4 regions of the Streptomyces sp. NPDC017529 genome follow, and region 2 is predicted to be linked to each of the others. Evidence: riboswitches for the same ligand, from Rfam matches in the RefSeq annotation. Region 2 holds a riboswitch; each other region holds the start of a gene.
What was found. A riboswitch is a leader RNA that binds a small molecule or an ion and turns the genes downstream of it on or off. The one in region 2 is predicted to bind cobalamin.

Region 1 (4,792 bases), on a different contig from region 2:
GTTCTTGATCGCGTCCCGGTAGCGGTCGTAGAAGTCCGGGTAGCGCATCGGGCGCAGGGTCAGCTCGAAGCCCGGGTCGAGCAGGTTCTTGCTGCCGGTGGTGGCGGTGTGCGAGGCGGCCGCGGTCGTCTCGGGCGTGTCGTTCTTCTCGGGTGCGGTAGTCATGGTTACTGGCATGCCTCGCAGGACTCGGGGTTTTCCAGGGAGCAGGCGACGGCCTCGGGATCGGCCGCCTGAGCGGGTACGGGAGCGGTCTGCGCGCCCCCGCCCGTGCCGCGCGCGGACTGGGCGATACGGGTCGCCGGACGCGAGCGGAGGTAGTACGTGGTCTTGATGCCGCGCTTCCAGGCGTACGCGTACATCGAGCTGAGCTTGCCGATGGTCGGCGAGGCCATGAACAGGTTCAGCGACTGGCTCTGGTCGAGGTAGGGCGTACGGGCCGCCGCCATGTCGATCAGCGCGCGCTGCGGGATCTCCCAGGCCGTGCGGTACAGCTCGCGGGTCTCGGCGGGAATCCAGTCCAGCTCCTGCACCGAGCCGTTGGCCTCGCGCAGCGCGTCACGGGTCCGGGCGTCCCACAGGCCCAGCGCTTTCAACTCCTCGATCAGGTACGCGTTGACCTGGAGGAACTCACCCGACAGCGTCTCCCGCTTGAACAGGTTGGAGACCTGCGGCTCGATGCACTCGTAGACGCCCGCGATCGAGGCGATGGTGGCGGTCGGCGCGATGGCCAGCAGCAGCGAGTTGCGCATGCCGGTCGCCGCGATACGGGTGCGCAGCGCGTCCCACCGGTCCGTCCAGCGCGGCTCGGCGTTCGGGTAGTGGTCGGGGTGCAGCACGCCGCGGGCCGTGCGGGTCGCGGACCAGGCCGGGTGCGGGCCGTGCCGCTCGGCGAGGTCGGCGGACGCCTCGTACGCCGCGAGCATGATCCGTTCCGAGATGCGGGTGGACAGCTCCTGGGCCTCGGGCGAGTCGAAGCGCAGCCGCAGCCGGAAGAAGACGTCCTGGAGGCCCATCAGGCCCAGGCCCACCGGGCGCCAGCGGGAGTTGGAGGTGCCGGCCTGCTCGGTCGGGTAGAAGTTGATGTCCACGACACGGTCGAGGAAGGTGACCGCCGTGCGGACGGTGGCGTCCAGCCGCTCCCAGTCCATTGCCTCCTCCCAGCCGCCGGCCTCGTTGCCCAGGTGGGCGGCGAGGTTGACCGAGCCGAGGTTGCAGACGGCCGTCTCGCCGTCGTCCGTGACCTCCAGGATCTCGGTGCACAGGTTCGAGGAGTGCACGACCTTGCCGGGCTCGGCGGTCTGGTTCGCGGTGCGGTTGGCGGCGTCCTTGAAGGTCATCCAGCCGTTGCCGGTCTGCGCGAGGGTGCGCATCATCCGCGAGTACAGGACGCGGGCCGGGATCTGCTTGACGGCGCGGCCCTCGGCCTCGGCCTTGCGGTACGCGGCGTCGAACTCGTCGCCGTACAGGTCCACCAGCTCGGGCGCGTCGCTGGGGGAGAACAGCGACCAGTCGGCGTCGGCCTCCACGCGGCGCATGAACTCGTCGGGGATCCAGTGCGCGATGTTGAGGTTGTGGGTGCGCCGGGCCTCCTCGCCCGTGTTGTCGCGCAGCTCCAGGAACTCCTCCAGGTCCGCGTGCCAGGTCTCCAGGTAGACGCAGGCGGCGCCCTTGCGCCGGCCGCCCTGGTTCACGGCCGCGACCGAGGCGTCCAGGGTGCGCAGGAACGGCACGATGCCGTTGGAGTGGCCGTTGGTGCCGCGGATCAGCGAGCCGCGGGCGCGGACCCGGGAGTACGACAGGCCGATGCCGCCGGCGTGCTTCGACAGGCGCGCCACCTGGTGGTAGCGGTCGTAGATCGAGTCCAGCTCGTCCAGCGGGGAGTCCAGCAGGTAGCAGGAGGACATCTGCGGGTGGCGGGTGCCGGAGTTGAACAGGGTGGGCGAGGAGGGCAGGTACGACAGCGTGCTGGTCAGGCGGTACAGCTCGGCGACGTCGGCGAGCGCCCGCTCGCTGTGGTCCTCGGCCAGGCCGCAGGCCACCCGCAGCAGGAAGTGCTGCGGGGTCTCGATCACCTGGCGGGAGATCGGGTGGCGCAGCAGGTAGCGGGAGTGCAGGGTGCGCAGGCCGAAGTAGCCGAACCGGTCGTCGGCGCCGTCCGCCAGGGCGCGGTCGACCAGCGCGTCCAGGCGGTCCGCGTGGGTGCGCACGAACTCGGCCGTGGAGTCGGCGATCAGGCCCTCGCGGTGGCCGGTGGCGACGGAGGCGGAGAAGGCGACCGCCCCCTCCGCGGCCGCCTCCTCCGCGATGGCACGGGTCAGCAGGCGGGCGGCCAGCTTGGAGTACTGCGGCTCGTCGCCGATCAGGCCCGCCGCGGCCTCCATGGCCAGGGAGCGCAGCTCGGCCTCGTCCGAACCGGGGTGGCGGCCGCGCAGCGCGGCGGCGGCGATCTTGCCAGGGTCGGTGGCGGCCAGGTCGGCGGTGAGGTCGGTCAGCGTGCGCAGCAGGGCGGCGCCGGGGCCGTCCTCGGCCCGGCCGTCGGCGCCCTGCCGGGGCTGCGTGTCCTTCGCGGGCTGCACGACCTGCTCGGCTGCTGCGGGCTCCGTTGGCGCGATGGTCACGTGCTGCTCTCCCTCACTCGGCGGGGGCCTGGGGGAGAAGCGCGACGGTCGCGTGCGGGCGTGCGGCACCCCCGGCACGGCAAGGGGCACGCGGGCACACCGCGCAGCGTCCACCGGCCCAACCCGCGAGACCCGGACGTATCGACGACCGCGCCGGTCCTGGCGCGGGCGTACTGTGGGCAGGTCTTCGGACTTACGGGTGCGGATTTACGCACTTCGTACACCGTTGCGGGACAGTTCCGGATTCGCACCGGATTCCCCTGCGACGACAGCGAGCACGAGCATACATCTTGTGCCGCCTCGTGCACCCACCCCCATATCTTGTGTCGCGTTGCGACGGTCTTGTCCGAAGCCGTGGTATTCGGGGGCCGCTCCGAGGTCATTTTCCGGGCCCTGTGGGGCGCCCTGCGGCCCGCCACGGGGCCGCTTCCGGCCTGCCGCGGGGCGGTTCGGGGGGCGCCTGGACGGGGGCTGATGCAGGGGGCGTATTGGTGGCGCGGAACATCCCTGACGCGTTGACCGGGACCCTTGAAGCGTATTGGCTCCTTGTCTGCTCTGTCGTCCGATGGGGCGGGTGGGGGACAAGTGTGAGGGGGGAGACATGCGAAGAACCGGTGCGCCGCGTGGCGCGGTCCGGATGGCCGGGCTGATGGCGGGGGCCTGCGTCATGGCAGGCGCGCTGCCCGCCACGGCCGTCGCGGAGGGGGTGGCGGCCCCGGCCACCCAGCGGGTCAGCGTCGCCGCGGACGGGACGCAGGGAAACGGTTTTTCGGGCGATCCGCGGCTCAGCGCGAACGGGCGGTTCGTGGCATTCTCCTCGGACGCCACCAATCTGGGCCCCGCCGACACCAACGGCCGGCAGGACGTCTACGTCAAGGATTTACGGACGGGAAAGGTCGACCTGGTCAGCGTCGGCAGTGACGGCACGCAGGGCAACGCCCTGTCCGGCGCGCCCGAGATCAGCGCGGACGGCCGGTATGTCGCCTTCTACTCCTCGGCGTCGAACCTGGTGGCAGGCGACACCAACGGCGAGGGCGACGTCTTCGTGCACGACCGCCGGACCGGGCGCACCACCAGCCCCACGGCGGGCGCCGGCACCTCGCCGTACGGCTTCGGAGTGCAGAACTTCGCCGTCAGCGGCAGCGGCCGGTACCTCGCTTTCGGCTCCTACCGCGCGGACCTGGTACCCGGCGACACCAACGAGCGCCTGGACGTCTTCGTCCACGATGTGCAGAAGGGAACGACGAAACGGGTGAGCGTGGCGAGCGACGGCAGCCAGGCCGACGGCCCGTCCGGCTTCCCGTCGCTCAGCGCCGACGGCCGCCGGGTGTCGTTCACCTCCACGGCGACCAACCTCACCCCCGCCGGGCCCGGTTTCCGCCGCCCGCCGCCGCAGGACCCCATGTACGTCCACGACCTGGGCACCGGGCGCACGAGCGTGGCGAGCCTCAGCTCCGAGGACGCCGTGGTCGGCGTGTCACCGTTCCCCAGGCTCAGCCCGGACGGCCGCTACGCGATCTTCGAAGCCGTGGCCGCCGACGTGGTGCCGGACGACACCAACGGCACGTACGACGTCTTCGCCCGCGACCTCGAACGGGGCACCACCCGGCTGCTGTCCCGCGCGCACGACGGGGCCCAGGGCAACGGCTGGTCCGCCGACGGGCGGCTCAGCGCGGACAACCGGTGGCTCTTCTTCAGCGCCATGGCGTCCAACCTCGTGCCCGGCGACACCAACGGGCAGGCGGACGGCTTCGTCCGCGACCTGCGCACCGGCCGGGTCGAGCGGATCAACGTCGGCGCGGACGGCGCCCAGTCGGACTCCTGGACGAACGAGATCACCCCCGACGCCACCGGACGGCTGGCGTCCTTCGACTCCCGCGACAACGAACTGGTGCCCGGCGACACGAACGACACGGGCGACGTCTTCGTCCGGCGGTTGCAGCACTGACGTACCGACGCACTGACGCACCGACGCACCGACGCACCGACGCACCGATGCACCGATGCACCGACCAGGAGGGGAACCCGCCATGAGGACCACCCGCACCGTACGAAGACTCGCCGCCGTGACAGGGGCGTGCGCGCTGGCCGCGCTGCTGCCCGCGGCGACGGCCGGCGCCCAGCCCGCGCCGCGCACCGAACGTGCCAGCGTCACCGCCGACGGCACGCAG
Region 2 (4,792 bases):
GGACCACGACGTACCCATGAGCCAGTGGACGCCGGAGGAGATCTCCGCCCACGTGCAGTACATGAGCGACTTCGCGGACCGGCTGGAGCAGACCGGCGAGTTCGTCGACAGCCAGGCGCTCGCCCCCGAGGGCGCGTGGGTCCGCTACGACGGCGAGGGGCGCCCGCCGGTCACCGACGGGCCGTTCGCCGAGACCAAGGACCTCATCGCCGGCTGGATGGTCATCGACGTCGACAGCCACGAACGCGCCGTCGAGCTGGCCGGGGAGCTGTCGGCCGCCCCCGGCGCGGGCAGCAAGCCCATCCACGAGTGGCTGGAGGTGCGCCCCTTCCTCGCCGCGCCGCCCACCATCACGGAGTGACCTCCGCAGTGGACGAGACCCTGCTCCGGAGCCTCACGCCGGGCGTGCTCGGCGTCCTCGTCCGCCGCGGAGCCGACTTCGCGGCGGCCGAGGACGCCGTACAGGACGCGCTGGTCGAAGCGGTCCGCGCCTGGCCCGCCGGCCGGCCACGGGACCCGAAGGGCTGGCTGGTCACCGTGGCCTGGCGCCGGTTCCTCGACACGGCCCGGGCGGACGCCTCACGCCGCCGGCGTGAGGACCGCGCCGACGAGGAACCGGCGCCCGGACCCGCGTCCGCGGTGGACGACACTCTCCGGCTCTACTTCCTGTGCGCCCACCCCTCGCTGACACCGGCGTCCGCGGTCGCGCTCACACTGCGGGCCGTCGGCGGCCTCACCACCCGCCAGATCGCCCAGGCCTATCTGGTGCCGGAGGCGACCATGGCACAGAGAGTCAGCCGGGCCAAGCGGACCGTCTCCGGTGTGCGGTTCGACCGGCCCGGCGACGTGGCCACCGTGCTGCGCGTCCTCTACCTGGTCTTCAACGAGGGCTACTCCGGCGACGTCGACCTCGCAGCCGAGGCCATCCGGCTCACCCGGCAGCTCGCCGCCGCGATCGACCACCCCGAGGTGGCGGGGCTGCTCGCCCTCATGCTGCTCCACCACGCCCGGCGCGCGGCCCGGACCGCGCCCGACGGCGGCCTGGTGCCGCTCGCCGGGCAGGACCGCGGCCGGTGGGACACCGAGGCGATCACCGAGGGCGTCGGGATCCTCCAGGCGGCCCTGGCCCGCGACCGGCTGGGCGAGTTCCAGGCCCAGGCCGCCATCGCGGCACTGCACGCGGACGCGCCCACCGCCGAGGAGACCGACTGGGTGCAGATCGTCGAGTGGTACGACGAGCTGACGCGCCTGACCGGCAGCCCGGTCGTCCGGCTCAACCGCGCGGTGGCCGTGGGCGAGGCCGACGGCCCGCGCGCCGGCCTGGCGGAACTGGCGGCGCTGGACGCCTCCCTGCCCCGCCACACCGCGGTGGCGGCATACCTCCACGAACGCGACGGCGACCTGCCGACGGCGGCCCGGCTGTACGCCGAAGCCGCCCGTAAGGCGTCCAACCTCGCCGAACGCGACCATCTGACACGCCAGTCCGCCCGCCTCAACGCCCGCCGGAAGCGGTGACGGGCCGGGCGGCGTGGCGGGACCCCCTGGACTTACTAGGACGTCCAACTATATCGTCGTGACCAAGGCCCGCGGTGCAGGGAAGCCGGTGCGAATCCGGCGTGGTCCCGCCACTGTGACCGGGGAGTGCGACGCCGAGCAACACGCCACTGACGAGAACGCGGTCGGGAAGGCGGGCGGCGCGCGGTGATCCGGAAGCCAGGATACCGGCCGCGGGTGTTGTTCCGTGTTGTCCACGAGGATGGAGCAGACACGCATGGCACCGGTGCGTACCCACAGCCCAGGTGATCCGGCCCGGCCCGCGGCACCGCCCGCGCGCTGACGGTTCCACGCCCTTCGCGTCCCACGGCCCCGCCACGGTCCGCGCGCCCTCCGCGCCGCCCGGGTGCCCGGCCGTGCCATCCCCGGATTCCACCTGACGAGAGCAGGCTCCCATGGTCCGCGAACTCACCCATTTCGTCGGCGGCAAGCACACCCCGGGTGCCTCCGGTGCTTACGGCGACGTGTTCGACCCCAACACCGGCACCGTGCAGGCCCGGGTACCGCTCGCCAACCGGTCCGAGACGGCCGCGGCCGTCGCCGACGCGGCGTCCGCGCAGCCCGAATGGGGCGAGTGGAACCCCCAGCGGCGCGCCCGTGTGCTGCTCAACTTCCTGCGCCTGGTGGAGGGCGAGCGGGACGCGCTGGCCCGGCTGCTGTCGAGCGAGCACGGCAAGACCGTCCCGGACGCGCACGGCGACCTCCAGCGCGGCCTGGAGGTGGTCGAGTTCGCCGCGGGCATCCCGCACCTGCTCAAGGGCGAGTTCTCCGACAACGCCGGGACCGGCATCGACGTGCACTCGCTGCGCCGCCCGCTCGGCGTGGTGGCCGGGATCACCCCGTTCAACTTCCCCGCGATGATCCCGCTGTGGAAGGCCGCGCCGGCCCTCGCCTGCGGCAACGCGTTCATCCTGAAGCCGTCCGAGCGGGCCCCGTCCGTACCGCTGCGACTGGCCGAGCTGTTCCTGGAGGCGGGCCTGCCGCCGGGCGTCCTCAACGTCGTGCACGGCGGCAAGGAGTCGGTGGACACGCTGCTGGAGGACCCGCGCGTCGAAGCGCTGGGCTTCGTCGGCTCGACGCCGGTCGCCGCGCACATCTACGCGACCGCCGCGGCGCACGGCAAGCGCGCCCAGTGCTTCGGCGGCGCCAAGAACCACCTGGTCGTGATGCCGGACGCCGACCTCGACCAGGTGGTGGACGCGCTGGTGGGCGCCGGGTACGGGTCGGCCGGCGAGCGGTGCATGGCCATCTCGGTCGCCGTACCCGTCGGCGAGGAGACCGCCGACGCGCTGGTGGCACGGCTCAAGGAGCGGATCGGCGCGCTGCGCATCGGCCGCTCCGACGACCCGCACGCCGACTTCGGGCCGCTGGTGGGCCGGGACGCGCTGGACCGGGTCCGCTCCTACGTGGGCCTCGGCGTCGCCGAGGGCGCCGAACTGGTCGTCGACGGCCGGGACTTCTCCCTCCCGGGGCACGAGGACGGCTTCTTCGCGGGCGCCTCGCTCTTCGACCGGGTCACCCCGGACATGCGGATCTACCAGGAGGAGATCTTCGGGCCCGTGCTGTCGGTGGTCCGGGCGGCCGACTACGAGGAGGCGCTGCGGCTGCCCACGGAGCACCCGTACGGCAACGGCGTGGCGATCTTCACCCGGGACGGGGACACCGCGCGGGACTTCAGCCGCCGGGTGAACACGGGCATGGTCGGCGTGAACGTGCCGATCCCGGTGCCCGTGGCGTACCACACCTTCGGCGGCTGGAAGCGGTCCGGCTTCGGCGACCTGAACCAGCACGGCCCGGACGCGATCCGCTTCTACACCCGCACCAAGACCGTCACCTCGCGCTGGCCCTCCGGGGTCAAGGAGGGCGCGAGCTTCACCATCCCGACGATGGGCTGAGCGCGATGAGCGTCATGACCACCGCCGGCACGGCCGCCTCGCTCAGCTCGCTCACCGAGGACCAGCTCGCCATCGTCGAGACCACGCTGGACTTCGCGCAGGAGCACATCGCGCCGCACGCCGTGGCCTGGGACCAGGACAAGCACTTCCCCGTGGACGTGCTGCGCAAGGCCGCCGGGCTCGGGCTCGGCGGGATCTACGTACGGGAGGAGTGCGGCGGCTCCGCGCTCGGCCGCGCGGACGGCGTGCTGGTCTTCGAGGTGCTGGCCACCGCCTGCCCGTCCATCGCGGGCTATCTCTCCATCCACAACATGGTCGCCTGGATGATCGACCGGTACGGCGACGACGCGCAGCGCGCCCGCTGGCTGCCCGGCCTGTGCTCGATGGCGGACCTGGGCAGCTACTGCCTGACCGAGCCGGGCGCCGGGTCGGACGCGGCGGCGCTGCGCACGCGTGCGGTGCGCGACGGCGACGACTACGTGCTGACCGGCGTCAAACAGTTCATCTCCGGCGCCGGTGCCTCGCAGGTGTACGTGGTGATGGCCCGTACCGGCGAGGAAGGGCCGGGCGGCATCTCGGCGTTCGTCGTCGAGCGCGACGACCCGGGGCTGTCGTTCGGTGCCAACGAGAAGAAGATGGGCTGGAACGCGCAGCCCACCCGGCAGGTGGTCCTGGGCGAGGTGCGCGTCCCCGCCGACCGGCGGCTGGGTGCGGAGGGCGACGGCTTCCGCATCGCGATGAGCGGCCTCAACGGCGGCCGGCTCGGCATCGCCGCCTGCTCCCTCGGCGGCGGGCAGAGCGCGCTGCACGCGGCGCAGGCCTACCTCGCGGACCGGGAGGCGTTCGGGGGCCGGCTGCTGGACGCGCAGGCGCTGCAGTTCCGGCTCGCAGACATGGCGACGGAGCTGGCCGCGGCCCGTGCGCTGGTGCGGCAGGCGGCCGACGCGCTGGACCGCGCCGACCCGCAGGCGCCGCAGCTGTGCGCGATGGCCAAACGGTTCGCCACCGACACGGGCTACTCCGTCGCCGACCGCGCGCTGCAACTGCACGGCGGTTACGGATACCTGAGCGAGTACGGCATGGAGAAGATCGTCCGCGATCTTCGGGTGCACCAGATCCTGGAAGGGACGAACGAGATCATGCGTGTGATCGTGGCCCGCGGGCTGACCGGGGCGAAGACCGGCGGCGCCCGCGCCGGGGCGGGGGCCGCCCGATGACCGACGACTCCGTACTGCTGCGGACCGAGGGCCGCGCGGCGTACCTCACCCTCAACCGCCCCAAAGCGCTCAACGCCCTCACCCACGCCATGGTGCGCCGGATCGACGCGGCCCTGGCCGCGTGGG
Region 3 (4,792 bases), on a different contig from region 2:
AGCGCGGGGTGACGGCGTACAGGTTGCGGCCCGTGCCGTGCCAGCGCTCGATGAGGGCGTGGGACTCCTCGTATCCGCGTTGCGCGGTGTCGAGGAGGCCGTCGGGGGCGTTGCGGTCCATCAGCACCTTGCCGGCGGCGAGGCGCAGGTCGCGCCGGGTCGCCTCTTCGAACAGCGCGTCCGCCGAGCCGGGGTGCACGGTGGCGAAGGCGAGAGCCGTGGTGGTGCCGTTGCGCAGCAGTTCGTCGCAGAAGGACGAGGCGACGCGGCGGGCGTGGCCGTCGTCGGCGAAGCGCTGTTCCACGGTGTAGGTGTGGTCCAGCCAGTCGGGCAGCTGGTTGCCGAAGGCGGCGACGGCCTCCTTCTGCGCGTAGTGCGTGTGGGTGTCGACGAAGCCGGCGGTGACGAGGTGGCCGGGGTAGTGGACCGGCTCGGTGCCGGCGGGCAGCCGGTCGCGGAGGGCGGCGTACGCGCCCGCTCCGGTGATGCGGCCGCCCTCACAGATCAGCAGGCCGTCGGGCTCGTAGGCGAGGGCCGGCGCGTTGCCGGTGCGGAAGGGGTCGGCACGGAAGCGGACGAGGGGGCCGCGGACGGCGGAGGCGGCCGGCGGGGTCGTGGTCATGGCCGGTCGCGTACCCGTTCCCGTGGGGGCGGATTCGGTACGGGGCCGGGGCGCGTCAGCGGCGGGGGCCCGTACAGCCGAACGGGTCGGGTATCGGCCGGGGACGACAGAGGTGGGGGCGGCGGCGGCAACACTGTGACCGGACGGTGCCGGGCGGGACCGGGCCGGTGCCGGGGACGGGCGCCGGGCCCCGGGCCGGTTCGGCGACCGGGTCGTGACAGCCGAGGAACAGGGGCCGCATGGGTGGGCGTACGGGACAGGGAACGGGCCGCCGGGCGGGGTGGTACGCGGTGCGGGCCGCCGTGGCGCTGCTGATCCTGGCGGGGCTCGCGGCGGGCGGTGCCGCCGACGCGAAGTCGGCGGGCATGCCGGTGCGGGCGGACCGGCTGGAGGCCTACCGCGCCGCGCAGGCCGTCCGTACGGCCGAGACGACCAGGGCCGCCGTCGTCCGGCTGGTCAACCGGGAGCGCGCGAGGGCCGGCTGCCGTCCGGTACGGGCGCACCGCACGGTGACGCGGGCCGCCCAGCGGCACAGTGACCACATGGCACGCGAGGGCTCGCTGTCCCATCGGGAACGCGGCGGTTCCGGGCCCGGCAGCCGGCTCTCGGCGGTCGGGTACGACTGGCGGCGCGCGGGCGAGAACATCGCGCGCGGCCAGCGCGGCGCCGCCGCGGTGACGCGGGCATGGGTGCGCAGCCCGGAGCACCGGGAGGTACTGGCCGACTGCTCGTTCCGGCACGCGGGCGTGGGCGTCAACGCCGGGGACCGCGGCCCCTGGTGGACCCTGCTGCTCGCCGCACCGGCCTGAGGGTTCCGGGGCGCCACCCGGCCGGGTGGCGCCCCGGGTCCTCAGTTCGGGGACGGTGCCGCGGTGCTCTCCGTGCCGCGCGGCGGTGCGGCCGCCGCGACGGTCCGGCGCGGCCGGGTGGCCCGTTCGGCCAGTTCGCCGAAGAGCAGGCCGAAGCCGGCCCACAGGACGAGCTGGACGGCGAGCGCGGAGACCCGGAACTTCCACAGCAGCAGGGCGGGGAAGTCGGCGGGCAGTTCGTTGACGGCCGGCAGGAACGCGTAGGCGAGGCCGACGGCCACGGCGAAGGCGGCCAGCGCCGCGACCGTCGCGTACCAGGCGCCCAGGCGCGGAGCGAGCCGCTTGCCGAGGATCACCGCGGCGATCGTCAGCAGCACGCTGAGGGCGATCATCAGGAAGTACAGCGCGGTGCGTTTGCCGATGGAGTCGGGGTCGCCGACCGACGGCGGGTTGGCCGGGTATTTCAGGAACGGTACGAGGTAGACGGCGGCGAACGCGGCGCCCGAGAGCAGCAGCGCGGTGGCGCGGGGCCCGAAGCGGCCGGCGCGTCCCAGCGCGAAGCAGTAGGCCAGGGCGGCGATCCCGCCCAGCGCGACGCCGTACACCAGGACGCCGGTCGCCAGGCCCGCGGTGGACTGCACCGCGCGGCTGACGACTTCGGCCTCGTGTTCGTGGGCGTGCGCGTCCTCGAACGCGATGGCGGCGTCGACCTGGGGCTCGCCCAGCAGGTAGGCGACGAGCAGGGCGAGCAGGCCGGCGGCGAGGCCGGCCAGCATGCCCCGCGCCAGGAGGGATCTGACGGTGACGGAGTTCATCTGCGGGCCCCCGGTCAGTGGCAGGGGAAGCCGAGCAGGTGGCGACCGTCGTGGACCCACTCGTGCACGTCGGTACCGGAGAGCAGCGAGGTGGCGCCCTGTTCGGCGCCGACGAAGTAGAGCAGGACGAGCATGAGCACGCCGCCGAAGACCGCCCAGGGCAGGACCGTCCTGACCGGCAGGGTGGCGGGCGCGGCGGGTGCGGCGGGGCCGGTGGACGGCGGCACGGCGGACTGGGCCATGGCAGGACCTCCTGGGGGAACTCGCGTCCCGGTGGGTGGGAGTCGTAATGGCAGGACGGGTCTGGCTCGCCCGGCGGCCCCGTACGGGACCGGTCCGGGCTCACAGTGGCGCGACCGCGCCGGAATTCCACCGGCTTCCGTCATGTCATCGTCAATATCATCGGGAACGTACCGCGTGGCGGCGGCGGGGAAAAGACCCCGCGGGCGGGCCCGCGGACGCACGGTGGGGGTCGCGCGCCCCGCTGTTCCCCTTGTGCGCCATCAGGTGTACCGCGTCGGAAGAGGTGCCCATGACAACCCGGGTGACGTTGCTCTCACCCTCCTTCGACGAAGCCCTGCGCACGGTGCGCTTCCCGGCCGACGAACCGCTGACGCCGGACGGACTGCGCCGGGCCCGCGCCGTACGCGCCGCGGCCGCCGCCCTGCCCGCCGACCGGGCCCTGGCCTCCCCTTCCGCGCGCTGCCGGGAGACGGCCGAGGCGCTCGGCCTGCGGGCGGTCCCGGACGCGGGCGCGGCGGGCTGCGCGATGGGCCGCTGGCGGGGCCTGGCCTTGGAGGACGTGCTGGCCGCCGAGCCCGCGGCGGTCGCGGCCTGGCTGTCCGACGCGGACAGCGCTCCGCACGGCGGCGAGACGCTGGCCCAGTTGCTGGGCCGGGTGGCGGACTGGCTGGCGGGTCTCGCGGCGGAGGGCGGCCGGGTCGTGGCCGTAGTGGAGCCGGACGTCGTACGCGCGTCCGTGGCGTGTGCGCTGGGGGCCCCGCCCTCGTCCTTCTGGCGGGTGGACGTACCGCCACTGGCCGTGACGGTGCTGAGCGGGCGGGACGGGCGGTGGAACGTGCGGATGGCGGGGAACCTCGGGCCGGGGACGGCGCCGCAGGCGCCCTGAGGGAGCGCGCAGGCCGCCGTATCCTGGACGGAACCGGTTATTGCACATCACTCGCAATAACGGATCCGGCGGGAATCGGGAACGAAGGAGCGGTGCGGTGGCATCTCCAGGCTCTCCAGTGGTGCTGGGCATCGAGTCGTCCTGCGACGAGACCGGGGCGGGAATCGTCCGGGACGGGCAGCTGCTCGGGCACGCGGTGGCGTCGAGCATGGACGAGCACGCGCGCTACGGCGGCGTCGTACCCGAGATCGCGGCCCGCGCGCACGTGCACTCCCTGACGCCCGTCGTGCGCCGCGCGCTCGACGACGCGGGCCTGACCATGGCCGACATCGGCGCGGTGGCCGTGACCACAGGACCCGGCCTGTCGGGCGCCCTCCAGGTGGGCCTGGCCGGCGCCAAGGGCCTGGCCTACGGGCTGGGCGTGCCGCTGTACGGGGTGCACCACCTCGCCGGCCACGTCGCCGCCGACACCTTGGAGCACGGCCCGCTCCCCAACCCCTGCATGGTGCTGATCGTCTCCGGCGGCCACACCTCCCTCCTCCTCGTACGGGACCTCGCACGCGACCCGATCGTGCACCTCGGCGACACCCTCGACGATGCCGCCGGGGAGTGCTTCGACAAGGTGGCGCGGGTCTTCGGGCTGCCGTACCCGGGCGGACCGGCGATCGACCGGGCGGCGCGCGAGGGCGACCCGAAGGCCGTCGCGTTCCCGCGCCCGCTGACCGGGCCGCGCGACGACCCGTACGGCTTTTCCTTCTCCGGTTTGAAGACGGCCGCCGCGCGCTGGGCCGAACGCCACTCCGGCCAAGAGCTGCCCGTGGCGGACGGCGCGGCCTCCCTCCAAGAGGCAGTGGCCGACGTGCTGACCCGCAAGGCCGTCGCGGCCTGCAAGGAGCACGGCGTGGGCACTCTGGTAGTGGTGGGCGGCGTCGCCGCCAACTCGCGCGTGCGGTCCCTCGCCGAGGAGCGCTGCCACGCGGCGGGCATTACGTTGCGGGTACCGCCCCTGCGGCTGTGCACGGACAACGGCGCGATGATCGCCGCCGTCGGTGACCTCCTCGTACGGGCGGGCGCCGAGCCGGCTCCGCTGGACCTCTCGACCGACCCGTCGGCGCCGCTGGAGTACGCGGCCCTGCACCCGGTGGCCAGGGCAGCGCAGGCCGCCGCGTAACAGCCGCCGCGCCCGCCCCCACCTCCTCCCCCGACCGCCCGGAGCCCCCTTTGCGTACCGCCGAGATCCGCACCCGCTTCCTCGACTTCTTCGCCGAGCGCGGCCACACCGTCGTCCCCAGCGCCCCGCTGCCGACACCGGACCCTACGCTGCTGTTCGTCAACGCGGGCATGGTGCCCTTCAAGCCGTATCTGACCGGCGAGATGGCGGCGCCCTGGCCGCGGGCGGCCAGCGTGCAGAAGTGCG
Region 4 (4,792 bases), on a different contig from region 2:
AGGTGGGGCGACAGGTCCTGTCGCGATACGGACACCTGGCACCGCACGGCGGGTTTCCGCACACCGCGGTCGTCGTCGGCAGCTTCGCGGTCGACGACGGCCAGTGGTACGGGACGCACTGGCACACGACGCACCAACTGGCCTGGGCGGAGCGGGGCGTGGTCGCCGTACGCGCCCAGGGGAACACCTGGATCCTGCCGCCGACCATGGCGCTGTGGATACCGGCCGGCATCGAGCACGCGACGGGGGCGACCAGCGCGGTCGTGGGCCGGAGCCTGTGGTGCGCGCCAGACCGCTGCCCGGTGGACTGGACGGCGCCCACCGTCGTGGGCGTCTCGCCGCTGCTGCGCGAGCTGATCACGTACCTGGCGGACGACGGCCTGCCGGCGGAGGCCAGGGAGCGGGCGGAGGCGGTCCTGATCGACCAGTTGCGTCCGGTGTCGGTGACGACCGTACTGGCGCCGCTGCCCAGCGACGGCCGGGCGCGCCGCGTCGCACGCGCCCTGCGCAGCCGGCCGTCGGACGGCCGGACGCTGGCGGAGTGGGGCACGGAAGTGGGGGCGAGCGCGCGGACCCTGGCCCGCGCGTTCACCGCGGAGACGGGCATGCCGTTCGGGCAGTGGCGCACCCGGGTACGCCTCCAGGCCGCGATGCCGCTGCTGGCGGGCGGCGCGACGGTGGCCGCGGTGGCCCCGCGGGTCGGCTACGCGTCACCGAGCGCGTTCGTGGCAGCGTTCAGGCGCGTGGTCGGGGTGCCGCCGGGGGTCTACTTCTCGCCGTAGGAGAGGCAGGAGTCGGCCCGTCACGGGCGGTGTCCCCGGGCCGCCGTCGAGTCCGGCAGGACACCGTCGACGTCGAAGAGAACCGTGGTTATCGTCGTGCCCTGATGGTCGCAGAGTTCCGTTGGGAGGCGTGACCATGCGTATTCCGGGCCCCGAACCCCGGGCGGACGGCGGGGTGGGCGCTGTCGCGGCGGCGGGCGGGTTGCACCACTACCAGTTGTGGCTGCACGCCGAGTACGGGCCCGTCGTACGGTTCCAGCTCCCGGGCGCCGAGACGGCCGTGTCGGTCGCCGACCCCGTGCTGCTGGAGGCCACGGCTCACATCGACAAGCGGCCTGAGCGGCTGTTCGAGTTCCTGGCCCCGCTGTGCGAGGCGGGCAACTTACAGGTGCTGCCGGCCGACGAGCACGCCCCGTGGCGGCGTCTGCTGCTGTCGGTGCTGGCCGGGCGCCCTTCACACGAGCGGCACTTCGAGCGGTTCACCGCGCTGGCGACGGCACTGGCGGACTGTTGGGCCGGGCAGGCCGACGGCGGGCCCGTCGCGTTGCAGAAGGACCTGACCGCGCTGTCGCTGCGGATGATCTGCGAGTACGCGCTGGGAGGCGACGCCGCGGACCCGGACGGCGTTGTGACCGCCTTCGAGGAGGTGCTCACCGAATACCTGGGGCGGCTCTACCAGGTGCCGGTTCCGGGGACGCGGGAGGAACGGGACCGGCGGACGGCGCGGGCCCTCGCCTACCTCCGCGCGACGGTCGACCGGGTGGTCGCGGCGCACCGCCGCGGCGGCCCCGCCGACCGGAGCGATCTGGTCGGGGCGCTCGTCGAGGCCGGTGAGCGGCCCGCGCGGATCCGCGACACCGTCATGGTGACGCTGCTGGCCGCCCACCACACCACCGGAGTTGCCGTCTCGTGGACCCTGCATCTGCTGGGGCGCCACCCCGACGTGGGCGAACGCGTCGCCGAGGAGCTGGACCGGGTGCTCGGCGACCGGGCGGTGCCCGGGTACGTCGACCTGCGGCGGCTCACGTACCTGGACATGGTCCTGAAGGAGTCGATGCGGCTGTTCCCGCCCGGCCCGTACGGTGCGCGGGAGACGACCGAGGACCTTGCCCTGGGCGGTTACGAGATCCCGGCCGGGACGACGGTCTTCTATCCGTTCTGGGCCGTCCACATGAACCCCCGCTACTGGCCCGAACCCGAGAGGTTCGTACCCGAGCGCTTCCTCGCGCGGGAGGTGGCCGGGCGGCCGAGGCTGGCCTACGTCCCGTTCGGCATCGGGCCGCGCAGCTGCGAAGGCGCCGCTCTCGCGATGGTCGAGGCCCAACTGGTCCTGGCCGTACTGCTGAAGCGGTTCCGGTTCCGGCCCGCGCCGGGGCACGAGGTGACGCCGGTCGAACGGTTCGTGCTGTGGGCGGCCGACGACATCCGCATGACCGTGAGTCCGCGGCCGCCCGCGTAGGCCGGTCGCGGCACTCGTGTCCCATCTCACGTACCGCCATGTGAACAGGGGTGTCCGTGCGGGCCACGGTCGATCTACTGTGTCCGGTGCAGCTGGTTCGCCCTGCCCGCCAGGCAGACGCGTCGTAAGAGGGAACCCGGTGGGAATCCGGGACTGCCCCGCAGCGGTGAGCGGGAACGACCGCCGTCATACGCACTGGATCCGGGCCGCGGATCCGGGAAGCGACGGCCAGTAGGTGTCCGCCGGACGACGATCCGGCAGACGGGCCCGCGAGTCCGAAGACCTGCCCGTTGCCCGCGCGCGTCCATGCGTGCGCGGACGTCCCGGTGACCCCGAGGGAGGGTCGGCGACCACATCAGGCGGGCATGGGCGTCATCGGACGCCCCGCGGCTCGTCCGGGCCGCCATTCCTTCGCGTTCTCGTCCCGTCACCGGGGCTCGGAGAAGATCACGCTCGCGAAGGAGAGTTCCGTGACAGCGAAGCCCGCAGCCGCGGCAGCACGGGCCACCGTGTACGGCTACCCCCGCCAGGGACAGAACCGGGAACTGAAGAAGGCCGTCGAGGGCTACTGGAAGGGCCGCGTCACCGCGGACGCCCTGCTGGAGACCGCCAAGGACCTGCGCCGTTCGAACTGGCAGCAACTGGCCGACGCCGGCATCCACGAGGTACCGACCGGTGACTTCTCGTACTACGACCATGTCCTGGACACCAGCGTCATGGTCGGCGCCGTCCCGGACCGGCACCGTGCCGCCGTCGCGGCCGGCGCCCTGGACGGCTACTTCGCGATGGCGCGCGGCACGCAGGACGTGGCGCCGCTGGAAATGACCAAGTGGTTCGACACCAACTACCACTACTTGGTACCGGAGTTGGGGCCCGACACGGTTTTCGCCGCGCACTCCGCCAAGCAGGTGGGCGAGCTGAAGGAGGCGCTCGCCCTCGGGCACACGCCGCGCCCGGTGCTCGTCGGCCCGGTCACCTACCTCCTGCTGGCCAAGCCCGCCCCCGGCGTCGCCGCCGGCTTCGACCCGCTGACCCTGCTCGACCGGCTCCTTCCCGTCTACGCGGAGGTACTGGCCGACCTCCGCGCGGCCGGCGCCTCATGGGTGCAGCTGGACGAGCCCGCCCTCGTACAGGACCGCACCCCGGCCGAACTCAACGCCGCCGAGCGCGCCTATCGCGTGCTGGGCGCCCTCGCCGACCGCCCGAAGCTGCTGGTCGCCTCGTACTTCGACCAGCTCGGTGAGGCGCTGCCCGTCCTCGCCAAGGCCCCCGTCGACGGCCTGGCGCTGGACTTCACCGAGGCCGCCGCCGGCAACCTGGACGCGCTCGCGGCCGTCGGCGGCCTGCCCGACAAGCGCCTGGTCGCCGGAGTCGTCAACGGCCGCAACGTCTGGATCAACGACTACGAGAAGTCGCTGGCCACGCTCGGGACCCTGCTGGGCCTGGCCGGCCGGGTCGACGTGGCCGCGTCCTGCTCCCTGCTGCACGTTCCGCTCGACGCCGCCGCCGAGCGGGACATCGACCCGCAGGTCCTGCGCTGGCTGGCGTTCGCCAAGCAGAAGACCGCCGAGATCGCCACGCTCGCCCGCGGACTCGCACAGGGGACGCACACGATCGCCGCCGACCTGGCCGCCAACCGCGCGGACCTGGCTTCCCGCGCCGGTTCCGCGATCACCCACGACCCCGTCGTACGCGAGCGGGCCGCCGCCGTCACCGACGCCGACGGCCGCCGTGCCGCGCCGTACGCGGAGCGGGCCGCCGCCCAACGCGCCCACCTGGGCCTGCCCCTGCTGCCCACCACCACCATCGGCTCCTTTCCGCAGACCGCCGAACTGCGGGCCGCCCGGGCCGACCTGCGTGCGGGGCGCATCGACACGGCCGGGTACGAGGAGCGCATCAGGAACGAGATCCGCGACGTCCTCGCCTTCCAGGAGAAGGCGGGCCTCGACGTCCTCGTCCACGGCGAGCCCGAACGCAACGACATGGTGCAGTACTTCGCCGAACAGCTCGTCGGCTACCTCGCCACCCAGCACGGCTGGGTCCAGTCGTACGGCACGCGTTATGTCCGTCCGCCGGTCCTCGCGGGTGACATCTCGCGGCCCGAGCCGATGACGGTGCGCTGGACCCGGTACGCGCAGTCGCTCACCGACCGGCCGGTCAAGGGCATGCTGACCGGCCCGGTCACCATGCTCGCCTGGTCCTTCGTCCGCGACGACCAGCCGCTCGGCGACACCGCCCGCCAAGTGGCGCTGGCCCTGCGCGACGAGGTCGGCGACCTGGAGGCGGCCGGCACCTCGGTCATCCAGGTGGACGAGCCGGCGCTGCGCGAGACGCTGCCGCTACGCGCCGCCGGCCACGCCGCCTACCTGGCCTGGGCCACCGAGGCGTTCCGCCTCACCACCAGCGGGGTGCGCGACCGGACCCAGATCCACACGCACATGTGCTACGCCGAGTTCGGCGACGTCGTCCAGGCCATCGACGATCTCGACGCCGACGTCATCAGCCTGGAGGCCGCCCGCTCCCACATGCAGGTGGCCCGCGAACTGGCCGC

Region 1: linked by a shared signal. The riboswitch ahead of ACH4K4_RS12655 (ribonucleoside-diphosphate reductase subunit alpha) and the one ahead of ACH4K4_RS29985 (CoA-acylating methylmalonate-semialdehyde dehydrogenase) in region 2 are both predicted to bind cobalamin.
Region 3: linked by a shared signal. The riboswitch ahead of ACH4K4_RS04755 (CbtB domain-containing protein) and the one ahead of ACH4K4_RS29985 (CoA-acylating methylmalonate-semialdehyde dehydrogenase) in region 2 are both predicted to bind cobalamin.
Region 4: linked by a shared signal. The riboswitch ahead of metE (5-methyltetrahydropteroyltriglutamate--homocysteine S-methyltransferase) and the one ahead of ACH4K4_RS29985 (CoA-acylating methylmalonate-semialdehyde dehydrogenase) in region 2 are both predicted to bind cobalamin.

Annotation. Positions count from the first base shown of each region.
Region 1 covers NZ_JBIRJY010000004.1:431,762-436,553, forward strand. The annotation lists gene ACH4K4_RS12650 (ribonucleotide-diphosphate reductase subunit beta) at 1-165, opposite strand, end outside; gene ACH4K4_RS12655 (ribonucleoside-diphosphate reductase subunit alpha) at 168-2,621, opposite strand; cobalamin riboswitch at 2,782-2,923, opposite strand; gene ACH4K4_RS12660 (TolB family protein) at 3,223-4,569, shown strand; gene ACH4K4_RS12665 (TolB family protein) at 4,652-4,792, shown strand, end outside.
Region 2 covers NZ_JBIRJY010000015.1:150,868-155,659, reverse strand. The annotation lists gene ACH4K4_RS29995 (YciI family protein) at 1-361, shown strand, start outside; gene ACH4K4_RS29990 (RNA polymerase sigma factor) at 370-1,515, shown strand; cobalamin riboswitch at 1,564-1,745, shown strand; gene ACH4K4_RS29985 (CoA-acylating methylmalonate-semialdehyde dehydrogenase) at 1,950-3,449, shown strand; gene ACH4K4_RS29980 (acyl-CoA dehydrogenase family protein) at 3,455-4,666, shown strand; gene ACH4K4_RS29975 (enoyl-CoA hydratase/isomerase family protein) at 4,663-4,792, shown strand, end outside.
Region 3 covers NZ_JBIRJY010000002.1:237,093-241,884, forward strand. The annotation lists gene guaD (guanine deaminase) at 1-622, opposite strand, end outside; gene ACH4K4_RS04745 (CAP domain-containing protein) at 862-1,431, shown strand; gene ACH4K4_RS04750 (CbtA family protein) at 1,473-2,246, opposite strand; gene ACH4K4_RS04755 (CbtB domain-containing protein) at 2,261-2,488, opposite strand; cobalamin riboswitch at 2,525-2,668, opposite strand; gene ACH4K4_RS04760 (histidine phosphatase family protein) at 2,779-3,375, shown strand; gene tsaD (tRNA (adenosine(37)-N6)-threonylcarbamoyltransferase complex transferase subunit TsaD) at 3,473-4,546, shown strand; gene alaS (alanine--tRNA ligase) at 4,597-4,792, shown strand, end outside.
Region 4 covers NZ_JBIRJY010000024.1:37,362-42,153, reverse strand. The annotation lists gene ACH4K4_RS34285 (AraC family transcriptional regulator) at 1-782, shown strand, start outside; gene ACH4K4_RS34280 (cytochrome P450) at 919-2,241, shown strand; cobalamin riboswitch at 2,318-2,547, shown strand; gene metE (5-methyltetrahydropteroyltriglutamate--homocysteine S-methyltransferase) at 2,712-4,792, shown strand, end outside.